Regions from separate parts of the Rhizobium sp. P43 genome, predicted to be linked through region 1. Evidence: predicted binding sites of a transcription regulator. Region 1 holds the regulator's gene; each other region holds the start of a gene.
What was found. The regulator LexA, encoded in region 1, represses DNA repair genes until DNA is damaged. The targets are predictions, from matches to a motif close to TGTTCNNNNTGTGTTCNG.

Region 1 (3,883 bases):
TCGATGCCGCCTTGTTTTCGCTGCGTGATCGCATTTCCCATCGCATCCGGACGGTCTTGCCAGGTGATCCAGGAGCCTTTGCCGCGTCCATCATCACCGGCGAACGGCGATCAATGTCGGACGAAGCGACCGAAGCGCTGCGGCTGTCGGGTCTTGCCCATATAACGGCGATCTCAGGCCTCAACATGGCACTCGCCGCTGGCATCTTCTTCGTCGGCTTGCGAGGTTTGCTCAGCCTTTTTCCAGCCTTTGCGCATCGCTATCCAATCAAGAAAATCGCTGCTGCCGGCGCGCTTCTAGCGACCACCGGCTACGTGCTGATATCCGGTTACCAGGTCTCGGCACTGCGAGCCTATCTGATGACGGCTATCATGTTGGGCGCCGTGCTCTTCGATCGCCCCGCCGTCAGCCTTCACAATCTCGCGCTGGCAGCGACGGCTATCCTCGCGGTGCAGCCTTCTGCGGTTATGGGACCAAGCTTCCAGATGTCGTTCGCCGCAACCGCCGCCCTGATTGCCGGTTACGCCGGGTGGCGCGCGCGACCGCGAGCGATTCTCCCCCAGGCCAAGTCGCTGTCGCTGCGGATCGCCTCGGGCAGCGTCAAATTCGTCGGGGGCACACTCGCGACGTCCCTGATTGGCGGGGTCGCAACGGCCGTCTTTGCCATTAGCCATTTCCACCGCCTCTCTACCCACGGCTTGGAAGCCAATCTGGCAGCCATGCCGCTGATCTCGCTCGTCGTGATGCCCTCGGGTTTCATTGCCATGCTGCTGATGCCCTTCGGGCTGGATGCGCCATTCTTTTGGATCATGGGGCAGGGGCTGGAATTGGTGCTCGCCGTTGCCTACGAGGTTTCAAGTTGGGGCGGCGGCTATGTGTTTCCCCGACTGCCAGACATCTTCATGCTCGGTACGATTGCCGGCATGCTCTTGCTGACCCTATTGAAGACGCCGATCAGGCATATCGGGACGGCCTTGATCGCCTGCACGATCGCCGTCACCTGGTTTGGTCCGAAGCAACCCATCGGGGAACTGTTGATCAGCGAGGACGCCCGCCTCGTTGCGCTCAGACTGGGCGAGGGCGAGACGACTAAGGTGGCCGTCAACAGAGCCGGCCCGCCCGCCTTCGTTTTCGATCAGTGGCGGCCTGTGCTTGGCATTGGAGAGGCGATCCCCCCGACCATGCTGTCCATCGGCCCGCTGCCGCCGGCACCCGACAGAGGATCGCAGCAAAGTCTCTCTGCGGATCAGCGGCGAGACGCGCAGGAGATTCTGGATGTTCTTCGTGCTTCCGCCGTAACGAGCCATTTCACTTGCATCAAGCAAGCTTGCACCATCAAACTGAGAAATGGCACCACGCTTCTGACGCTGGAGCGTCCCGATCTCGCCGGAACGGCCTGTGACCGCGCGGACATTCTGGTGCTTTCGGCACGCATCCGCATGCAAGGCTGCCGCTCGGGCGCGTTGCTGATCTCAGAAACCAGCCTTCGGGCCACGGGATCCCTGGAGATCTCAGGACTTGATGGCGATCGAAACGCCATCAACATCATCCCCGCCTATCACGGGCCACCACGTCCCTGGACTGCGCACCGTCTTTACGACTGGCGCACAGGCTCAATGGCGACCGCACATGAATTCAGCAACGGCGCGCCCGAGGCACACCGATATGCAGCTCAATGATAGCGTCGAATGAGACCGACCAGCTTGCCCTGTATCTTGACGCGATCCGGCGGGAATATTCGGGTCTCGTAGGCCGGGTTGGCGGCTTCGAGGGCAATCGACGCACCGCGGCGACGAAAGCGCTTGAGCGTTGCCTCTTCATCATCGACCAGCGCGACGATGATGTCGCCCGGATTGGCATTCGACGCATTACGGATGATCACGGTGTCGCCGTCGAGAATGCCGGCTTCAATCATCGAATCCCCCTTCACCTCAAGCGCGTAATGCACGCCGGAGCCAATCATCTCAGCCGGGACGGTGATGTCATGCGTGTTGTTCTGGATCGCCGAAATCGGCACGCCCGCTGCAATCCGGCCCATGACGGGCACCGAGACGGAGGCGCCATTGTCTTGCTCTGTGGACTTGACGGGCGCAGCAGGCGGCGGCGGCGCCTTGCCGAGACTGCCCTCGATCACACTCGGCGCAAAGCCGCGACGCGGTTGAATGCTCGGCGAATAGGCTTCCGGAAGCTTGATGACCTCCAGTGCCCGCGCACGGTTCGGCAAGCGCCGGATGAAGCCCCGTTCTTCAAGCGCCGTGATCAACCGGTGGATGCCGGATTTCGATGCGAGGTCCAGCGCGTCCTTCATCTCGTCGAAGGACGGCGGGACACCCGATTCCTTCATCCGTTCGTGGATGAAGAGAAGCAGTTCCTGTTGCTTGCGCGTCAGCATATGTGGTGCCCCTAAGATGAAACAAAGCCAGAACAGACACTATATGTTCCAGTTGTGTTCCGCAAGTGGATAAATTTTCGTGAAGAACGGGTGAGAAAATGCGATAGCCCACGGAAAGGCTATTCAAACCGTTGGTTCGAAGCGCCTCAGAGCCGTGGTCGATAAGCCCCGGGAGGCACCGGGGAACCATCTTTCAGGATGTTGTTAATGCTCAAGGATATCGAGAAGCTCGTTCTGGGGAAGTCGTCATCTGATCTTTCCTCGGCCGAGAAAAACGTGCTGAAGCGAGCGCGCGAGCGTCGGACGGTCTCCACCAACGCCGGTGAGGATTTTCTCGCCAATGCGAGCTTCGGGGAAAGACTTGCCGACGCAATTGCAAGGGTCGGCGGGTCCTGGGGCTTCATCATCAGCTTTATGCTGTTTCTCGTCTGCTGGGTGATTCTCAACACCGTGATTCTGGCCAGCGGGGCCCTCGATCCCTATCCTTTTATATTTCTCAACCTGCTGCTTTCTATGCTTGCGGCGATCCAGGCGCCCATCATCATGATGAGCCAGAACCGCCAGGCGGAGCGGGATCGGTTCATGGCGGCCAAGGATTACGAGATCAATTTGAAGGCGGAGATCGAGGTCCTGGCGCTTCATCACAAGATTGACGAGCAGGTCCTGACAGAACTGCGTGAGGCCCGCCAGGAGCTGAGTGCTCTGCGTGCGTTGATCGAGAACCTTCAAAATCAGAACCGCCTTTCCTAGATGCAAGGCGTCCTCAGCGAGCAGAAGACGAGATTGTCCATGTCCCAGACGTCTGGTGCGCCCCGCGCAATTGATCACCTTGTTCTGCCTGTCATTGATCTCGACACCGCTCGATTAAGGCTCGCGAACCTCGGCTTTACGATTGCGTCGGATGCGCGCCACCCCTTCGGCACGGAAAACGCCTGCGTCTTCTTCGGCGACGACACCTATCTTGAACCGCTGGCCGTGGGCAGCCGGGAGGACTGTCTCGACGCGGTGCGCAGCGGCAATGTCTTTGTCGCCCGCGATCAGGCTTTCCGCTTTCGCCACGGCGAAGGCATGTCAGCCCTCGTGGTCAAGACCGTCGATGCCATGGCGGACGATGCGCGGTATCGCGATGAGGGTATGAGTGCGGGTTCCTTGCTCGAATTTTCCCGCCAGTTCCGTTTCCCGGATGGTCGGATGGCAGAGGGAGCCTTCAGGCTTGCCTTCGCAGCCGACCTTCGCGCTCCAGACTTCTTCGGCTTTGCCTGCGAACGCGTAAATCCGATCCCCGCATATCGTGGTCCTCTGCTGGTTCACGCGAACGGTGCGGCAGGTCTTTCGCGTATCGTGCTGGTCGAGGAAAACCCGAGTGACTTTCAATACTTTCTGGAATTGCTGCTGCAGCGCGATGTGACTGCTCACTCTTTCGGGCTGTCGATCAAAAGCGCCAACGCAGTGGTCGATATTCTGACGCCTCAAGGGTTCATGATGCATTTT
Region 2 (3,883 bases), on a different replicon from region 1:
ACAGCTGGCGCCGTATTTCTTCACCAGTGCTTTCCGATCGAGCATGGCGTAGCGATCGCAACGCCGGCACTCGATGTCGATCTTCTCCGCCCGGTAATCCTTCAGCCGAGGCAGGCTCATCCAGATCCCTCGCATCTTCTTCGTTTTTCAGCGCGCCACGGCTACGGGCAGTTCTTTGATATTCGTGGTGTAGCGCGGCGACCGACGGTCAAACTTGGTTTGCCAGTCGCGCTCGATGCCTGCCGAGGCCGGGATAAGCGACCCGCGCCCAAATTTTCCGTTGACCGCATCCAGCGCTGTCATCAGCCGTTCCGACTGGTCACGGTCCCGCGCGTCGAACAGAGGCCGCGGCTGTGACGCTGCCCGCACCAGATCATTCATGATGATGCCGGCCTTTGCGTAGCGGTGGCCGTCCCTGAAGATCTTGCGCGCTCCGCTCTGAGCTGCCCGGATCAGGTCAAACGTGTCATTCGACGCCTCTGGGAAGTGAACCGTCGTCTGTGCCGAGTGCGGTTTGTCCTTCTGATTGAAGCGCGACGTGTGCATGAAGACCGCCATATGTGTTGCCTCGAGACCATGCCGACGCAGCTTCTCTCCTGCCCTCATCGCATAGGCAGCGACCGCCTCGAGCATTCCAGCCAGATCCGTAACCGGCGTTCCGAAGGATCGGGTTACGGCGCAGCCCTTCCGTTGTGGCGGTACGTCTTCGAGCGGCAGGCATGAAATGCCCTGCAGCTCCAGAACCGTTCTTTCGCCCACCACGCTCAGGAGACTGCGAGCAAGCCGCGCATCGACGCGGGCCAGGTCGCCGGCCGTCTCAATGCCCAGGCCGAATAGTTTTCGCTCTGATGCCGAGCCAACGCCCCAAACCTCCCCAACCTCGACGCGATCGAGCCAGCTTTGCCGAACGCCTGCGTCTGTTAGGTCGCAGACGCTGCCGAGCTCCGGGTTCTTTTTTGCAACATGATTTGCGAACTTCGCCAGCGTCTTGCTGGGGCCAATGCCGACACAGGTCGGGATCCCGGTCCATTGCTGGACCGTGGAGCGCAGATCGCGGCCAAAGGCAACGCGATCAGCTGGCCTGATGTCGGTCATGTCCAGAAAGCTCTCATCAATCGAGTAAACCTCGACATCTGGAGACCATTGCCGGTAGATCGCATTCAGCCTGGCGCTCATGTCGCCATAAAGCGTATAGTTGCTGGAGTAGACAGCCACGTCGTTATCGCGACAGAGGTCACGGATCTTGAAGTAAGGTTCGCCCATGCCAATCCCGAGGGCTTTGGCTTCCGCCGTTCTGGCAACGGCGCATCCGTCATTGTTGGAAAGAACGATCACCGGCCGCTTGGCAATGGAAGGGTCAAAGACACGCTCACACGAGCAATAGAACGAGTTGCCGTCGATCAGAGCGAATGAGGTCATCCCTGCTTCCTCGGTCGCAGCCAATGGACGTTGCAGAGCGCAACACCCCAGATCTCCACTTCCGCGACCTCCGGAAGGTCAAACAGTGGCATATCCGAATTCTCGAACATCAGCCGCGGACGTCCGCCCGTCATGCGCAGCCGCTTCAACGACCGCTCGCCATGTACGGTCGCTACGACAATATCGCCGTCGACCGGGCGCAGGCTGCGGTCGACCACGATCAAATCCCCGTGGAAGATCCCCGCGTCTCGCATCGAATTGCCGTCGACCTTCCACAAGAACGTCGCCGGCGGGTTCCGGATCAGGAGCTTTGTGAGGTCAATCGATTCTTCGATGTAGTCATCTGCGGGTGACGGAAAGCCGGCGCATAAACCGTGGAGCATGAGAGGCACATAAACTTCTGCCTCGATTTTCAGGCCGGCGAGCATTTCAAACTGGTCCTTTCGTGATACGGAATTAAAGGAACAAACAGGGAACGCATGGGCCGCTAAAAGTCAAGATGGAACATGACGCGAGCCTAATTTGCAGATGTGCACCTGACGCGAGTGTCCGCGTGGTGTTAACTGTTTGAGGCGTTGTCACAATGGAGAGGAATAGGGATCGCCATGACTGACGAAGTGGAACACCTGTCAAACACGCTGATGTGGACCGTCGGCATGATCACCCAAGCCGGGCAAGACGACCTCAAACGTGTGGCAAATGCCTATCGAGAAGCGCAGGATCTGGTTTCGCAGATTCCAAAGACCGAGGAAGGCGTGCGGCCTCGTATCGTCGCGTGCTTCCACAGGTCAGACAAATATCGCGCTGCGGATGATATCGCCTGCGTTGGATGGATCCTAACGGCGATCCAGGAGCGCGTGAACGAAGGCGATCTGCGAGACTGGAGGAAATTGCGAACAGTCGTAAAGCAGATGGTAAAGCTGCTGCCGGAGCCGACGCGCTCGCTTCACTAAATATTTGGTGTACCGAGAAGATGTTCAAAGCCTTTCCAAGTCGCCTTGTCGTCAACCCAATGACGCTGAAGCTCTTTCCATCTTCTGTCCGCCGAAACCTGCATCTTCGCGATGGTCTCAAGGAGTTGGCGCGAGAATAGCAGCTCGTCCTGTTGAGCGGTTTTGAATATGATACCGCCCTCTGGGTCATAGGAAACGTGAAGCAGCTGATTGTCCGCATCGAGGACGAACATGGACACTTCGGGTTCGCCATCTTCATTTTTGGTTACGATCAACGTATCGACTGGGTAGCCGCCGGTTGCCTTTTGCAGTGCCTGGTCAAAAGCATTGGTCATTGCATCACCTTTCCTGTCACTCTGGAATCTAACGGAACGGTTTTGGCGGGGGAAGTCGGTCCCGGCTTCCGCTTCGCGGCGCTATGCTAAGCCTCCTGCGGCTTCCCTTTATCCGTCAAAACCGTGTCGAGAATTCCCGCTTTCCCGCCCCTGCAGGAGGGGCGGCGCTATGCTGAAAGCTCCGATGTTCTTCATTGTCTTCCTCGGATCTCGGACTGGCGCCGATCGATCCGAGCGGTGTCTTCGCCAGATGGGGGAATGACGCAGCATGAGCGCCGGCTATTCGCCAATGGCGGCCGGCGCGCGGCGGAAACCAGAGCCAACCCATTGAGTGCAAGTTATGGCGCGGCTTTCGCCGCGCCATTCCCTTTCTGCTTCTCGATCGTCCGGGGCTCCATGGCAAGCACAAGGTCATGCACCATCTTCAAGGCCGTTTCGTCGAGCTTCTGCAGGTGGCCGACCGTTTCTTCCATCAGCTTGTTTCTCTCTGCTTCCTGTGAGTTGCCTTCGGATTGAGGGGGCCGTTCTTTGATGAAAGGATCGAAGAACTCTTCCGGAGTGATATCCAGGACCTCGAACACGTGGAGTAGGCGTCCGACTGTCATCAAGGAGGAGGCGTTTTCGTAGCGGGCGTAGGTTGCTTCCTTTACGCCCAGGAGGGTCGCGACTTTCGCTTGCGCAATTTGTCGGTCGGTTCGCAGGTGACGGAGCCTTTGCGCGACAAGCAGATCCAGTTCCTTGAGGTCGATGATCTTTCCGCCGAGACGCTTGCGATAGATCGGATGATCTTTGCTTGGGTCGTCAACGCGTTCAAGTCCGAGATGGCTTACCCACTGATCGAGTCCGAAACCTGCCATTGCCACCAACCACACTGGAATTTCATCGTTGTTCCTCCGGGACAATTAAAGATGGTGCCTCGAAAGTCTACCCTGGATAGCTGCTTTGGCGCATCGCTTGGCGACCCCGCTCTATGCCTTCGGCACGGAGCCAGCAGCCGCTGTCTCCGCCCATCCGGGTGACGATCGGTTGCGCTGCGGCTTCGCCTTCCATCACATGCACCTTCGGCGAAAATCGGTTCGGAACATTTACAGCCTCGCGCGATCGACCCATATTGCCCGCTGATCAGGTCAGGTCGTGGCAGATCTCTAGCCCTTTTCTGTCATGTGCCTACGGAGG
Region 3 (3,883 bases), 970 kb from region 1:
GGGAGATGAGGAAGGCGACCAGCGTCACATAGGTCGAGAGCGAGGCCATGGTCGAGCCGAAGGCGCCGAAATGGGCGGCGAGCGCCAGTCCGGTCGAGAGCGCCATGGTGCCGCAGCCGACCGGGTTGATGTCGTAGAGATGGGCACGCTTGAACTCGATGCCGGGCGGCGAGAGGCCGAGCTTCTTGTTGACGAAGAGGTCGGCCGAGATGGCGCAAAGCCAGCTCATGGCGATGATCGAGAAGATGCCGAGCGTCTCTTCGAGCAGGCCGTAGATGCCGAGTTCCATCAAGAGCAGGGCGATCGCCACATTGAAAACCAGCCAGACGACGCGTCCCGGATGGCTGTGGGTCAGGCGCGAGAAGAAGTTCGACCAGGCAAGCGAGCCGGCATAGGCATTCATGACGTTGATCTTCAGCTGCGAGATCACCACGAAACCCGCCATCAGCAGCATGGCCGCCGTTTCATTGGGGATCATGTAGCCGAAGGCGGCTACATACATATGGGCGGGGTCGGCAGCCTCGCTGATCGGCACGCCGGTCGAGAGCGTCAGGACGGCGAGGAAGGAGCCTGCCAGCAGCTTCGGCACACCGAGCACGACCCAGCCGGAGCCGGCGAGGAAGATGCCGATGCGATGGTGCAGCTTGCGGGCGCCCTCGGGCGGCAGGAAGCGGAGGAAGTCGACCTGTTCGCCGATCTGCGGCATCAGCGCCAGGATGACGGCGGAGGCGGCGCCGAACTCCAGGAGATTGAAGGGGGCTGCCTCACCGAGATGGGCGTTCGAGTGATCGACGCCGGCAAAGGCGATCCAAAGGTCGATCTTCTCCCAGTCGAGAAAGGCAATGAAGACGAAGGGCAGGATGTTGAGCACGATCCAGAAAGGCTGGGTGATCAGCTGGAACTTCGAGATCATCCGGATGCCGTAGGTGACCAGCGGCAGCACGGCGACGGCGGAGATGATGTAGCCGAGCCAGAGCGGAATGCCGAAGGCGAGTTCCAGCGCCTTGGTCATGATCGAGGCTTCGATCGCAAAAAGCATGAAGGTGAAGCCGGCATAGATCAGCGAGGTGATCGTCGAGCCGATATAGCCGAAGCCGGCGCCGCGGGTGAGCAGGTCGATGTCGACGCCATGGCGGATGGCGTAGCGGCTGATCGGAATGCCGACCAACAGCATCAGGACGGCGGCAACAATAATGGCGAAGAAGGCGTTCGTGGTTCCGTAGGCGATCGTGATAGTGCCGCCGATCGCCTCCAGCGCCAGAAAGGAAATGGCGCCGATTGCCGTCTGGGAGATGCGGCTTGACGAAAACTTTCGGGCACCCTTGGCCGTGAAGCGCAAGGCATAATCTTCCAGCGTCTGGTTCGCGACCCAGCGATTGTATTCGCGGCGGACGGGGATGATGCGTTGGCGTGCCGGCATGCCTAAAATCTAGCGCCTTTTGTTAAGTGGCTTTCCTTTAGGCATTTTCACGGGATTGTCCAGAATAGCAAGGCCCGTCAGGGCTTGATCAGACCTCCCTGATAATCGAGCTGATAGACCAGCCTGTCCGCGACGAGGATTCGTTCCACACCGAGGAAACTGCGATAGTCACCCATGGACTGATCGATGTATTCGCCGAGGGCATGCTGATAGGTGAAGTCGCCGAGAAAGCGCTTTTCCTGATAAAGCGCAGTGAGCGCTTGCTTGATCACGATGCCTGCGCGCTCGCCGTCGAAGCGAGCCGGGTCGATGATCCTGCCATAGTAGTTCATCGCCCAGACGGGAACTTCGTCCTGCCAGACGACTTCCTGGCCGAGGAAATCGGTGCCGCCGAAATGGCTGTCGAGATAGCGAAAGCTGCCCTTCTCATGGGTGATATCCTTGGCCCCAGGGCGGGAGGGGACGGGCTGCGGGTGCTTGCCGCTCATATAGGTCAGCGCCTTGGCTTCGATGATGAACTCTGCGAGTTTATCCACGACCCTCTCCATTGGTTTCTCGAACATATGGTGAACATACGGTAGGATCTGGGTGGCGGGAACCCTGCATTTGAAGGGTTTTTCGCCTGGATGTCTGCCCCTGCCGCCTCGGTTCCCCCGCATGGCCCCCTTTTACCCCCTGACCTACGTCAAACGACGTATACGGTTTTGCGACGCAGCATCGGATAGTCCCCTTCAGCAACGGTTAAATTCCATTAACCGACCGGTTGCGGACAAGAAGAGGGGTTCACGACAATGTCCATGAAGATGAAACTGACTGGCGCGCTGCTCGGCGCCATGCTGTCGACGACGGCCTTCCACGGTGCGTTTGCCCAGGAAGACACGATCAAGATCGGCGTTCTGCACTCGCTCTCCGGCACGATGGCGATTTCGGAAACGACGCTGAAGGACGCCATGCTGATGCTCGTCGAAGAGCAGAACAAGAAGGGTGGCGTTCTCGGCAAGAAGCTTGAAGCCGTCGTTGTCGACCCGGCTTCTGACTGGCCGCTGTTTGCCGAAAAGGCCCGGGAGCTGATCGAAAAGGACAAGGTTGCGGCCGTCTTCGGTTGCTGGACCTCGTCTTCGCGCAAGTCCGTTCTGCCGGTCTTTGAAGAGCTGAACTCGATCCTCTTCTACCCGGTCCAGTACGAGGGTGAAGAATCCTCGCGCAACATCTTCTACACGGGTGCCGCTCCGAACCAGCAGGCGATCCCGGCCGTCGACTACCTCGCTGAAAACGAAGGCGTCGAGCGTTGGGTTCTCGCTGGCACCGACTACGTCTATCCGCAGACGACCAACAAGATCCTCAAAGCCTATCTGATGTCGAAGGGCGTTGCCGAAGAAGACATCATGATCAACTACACGCCGTTCGGTCATTCCGACTGGCAGACCATCGTCTCCGACATCAAGAAGTTCGGCTCGGCTGGCAAGAAGACCGCCGTCGTCTCGACCATCAACGGTGACGCCAACGTTCCGTTTTACAAGGAACTCGCCAACCAGGGCATCAAGGCCGAAGACATCCCGGTCGTCGCCTTCTCCGTCGGTGAAGAAGAACTCGCCGGCCTCGACACTGCTCCGCTCGTCGGCCACCTCGCTGCCTGGAACTACTTCCAGTCCGTCGACACCCCGGCCAATGCCGAGTTCATCAAGACCTGGCACGCTTTCACCGGCAACGAGAAGCGCGTGACCAACGACCCGATGGAAGCTGCCTATATCGGCTTCAACGCCTGGGTTAAGGCCGTCGAAGCTGCCGGCACCACCGAGACCGACGAAGTTCTCGATACCATCATCGGCGTGACGGTTCCGAACCTCACTGGCGGCTATGCCACCGTGATGCCGAACCACCACATCACCAAGCCGGTTCTGATCGGTGAAATCCAGGCCGACGGCCAGTTCGAAGTCGTTCAGGAAACGCCTGCCGTCGTCGGTGACGAGTGGTCCGACTATCTGCCCGACTCCAAGGACCTGATCGCTGATTGGCGCAAGCCGATGGAATGCGGCAACTTCAACGTTGCCACCGGCAAGTGCGGCGGCAAGGGCAGCTGATCATCGCCTTCTCCCACCTCCCCCTTGAGGGGGGAGGTCATCGCGCAGCGATGGGTGGGGGTGATGTCTTCAGGGTGTCACCCCACCCCGAACCTTCGGTTCGACCCTCCCCCTCAAGGGGAGGGTGTTTTCGAACCAGCCTTCAGCGGAATTAGCCCGTCTCCCCGGTCATCAGGGAGGCGGTGCCGGCAGGCGGATGAGGGCTTCCTCAAGCTCGCCGCCAGCCATCCGGGGGATACAGAATGCTCATTCGTTTCATCACACTCCTCTTCACCTTCCTCGCACTTGCCGCGCCCTCCTTTGCGCAGAGCGATCCGAAGGATCTCCTCAACGCACTCGGCAAGGCCAATTTCAAGCAGGCCGAAGAGCTGATCGGGCAGAT

Region 2: the regulator LexA is predicted to act here: its motif matches at 1,880-1,897, upstream of AC1PUL_RS22015 (LexA family protein).
Region 3: the regulator LexA is predicted to act here: its motif matches at 1,976-1,993, upstream of AC1PUL_RS03050 (DUF5680 domain-containing protein).

Annotation. Positions count from the first base shown of each region.
Region 1 covers NZ_CM161539.1:1,612,537-1,616,419, reverse strand. Annotated here, with positions in the region: gene AC1PUL_RS08010 (ComEC/Rec2 family competence protein) at 1-1,679, shown strand, start outside; gene lexA (transcriptional repressor LexA) at 1,673-2,392, opposite strand; gene AC1PUL_RS08000 (DUF1003 domain-containing protein) at 2,600-3,142, shown strand; gene AC1PUL_RS07995 (VOC family protein) at 3,182-3,883, shown strand, end outside.
Region 2 covers NZ_JBWZOO010000002.1:78,455-82,337, forward strand. Annotated here, with positions in the region: gene AC1PUL_RS22005 (hypothetical protein) at 1-120, opposite strand, end outside; gene AC1PUL_RS22010 (Y-family DNA polymerase) at 148-1,419, opposite strand; gene AC1PUL_RS22015 (LexA family protein) at 1,416-1,847, opposite strand; gene AC1PUL_RS22020 (hypothetical protein) at 2,025-2,372, shown strand; gene AC1PUL_RS22025 (hypothetical protein) at 2,369-2,707, opposite strand; gene AC1PUL_RS22030 (helix-turn-helix domain-containing protein) at 3,046-3,564, opposite strand; gene AC1PUL_RS22035 (hypothetical protein) at 3,650-3,829, shown strand.
Region 3 covers NZ_CM161539.1:640,610-644,492, forward strand. Annotated here, with positions in the region: gene AC1PUL_RS03045 (hybrid sensor histidine kinase/response regulator) at 1-1,420, opposite strand, end outside; gene AC1PUL_RS03050 (DUF5680 domain-containing protein) at 1,498-1,908, opposite strand; gene urtA (urea ABC transporter substrate-binding protein) at 2,212-3,501, shown strand; gene urtB (urea ABC transporter permease subunit UrtB) at 3,744-3,883, shown strand, end outside.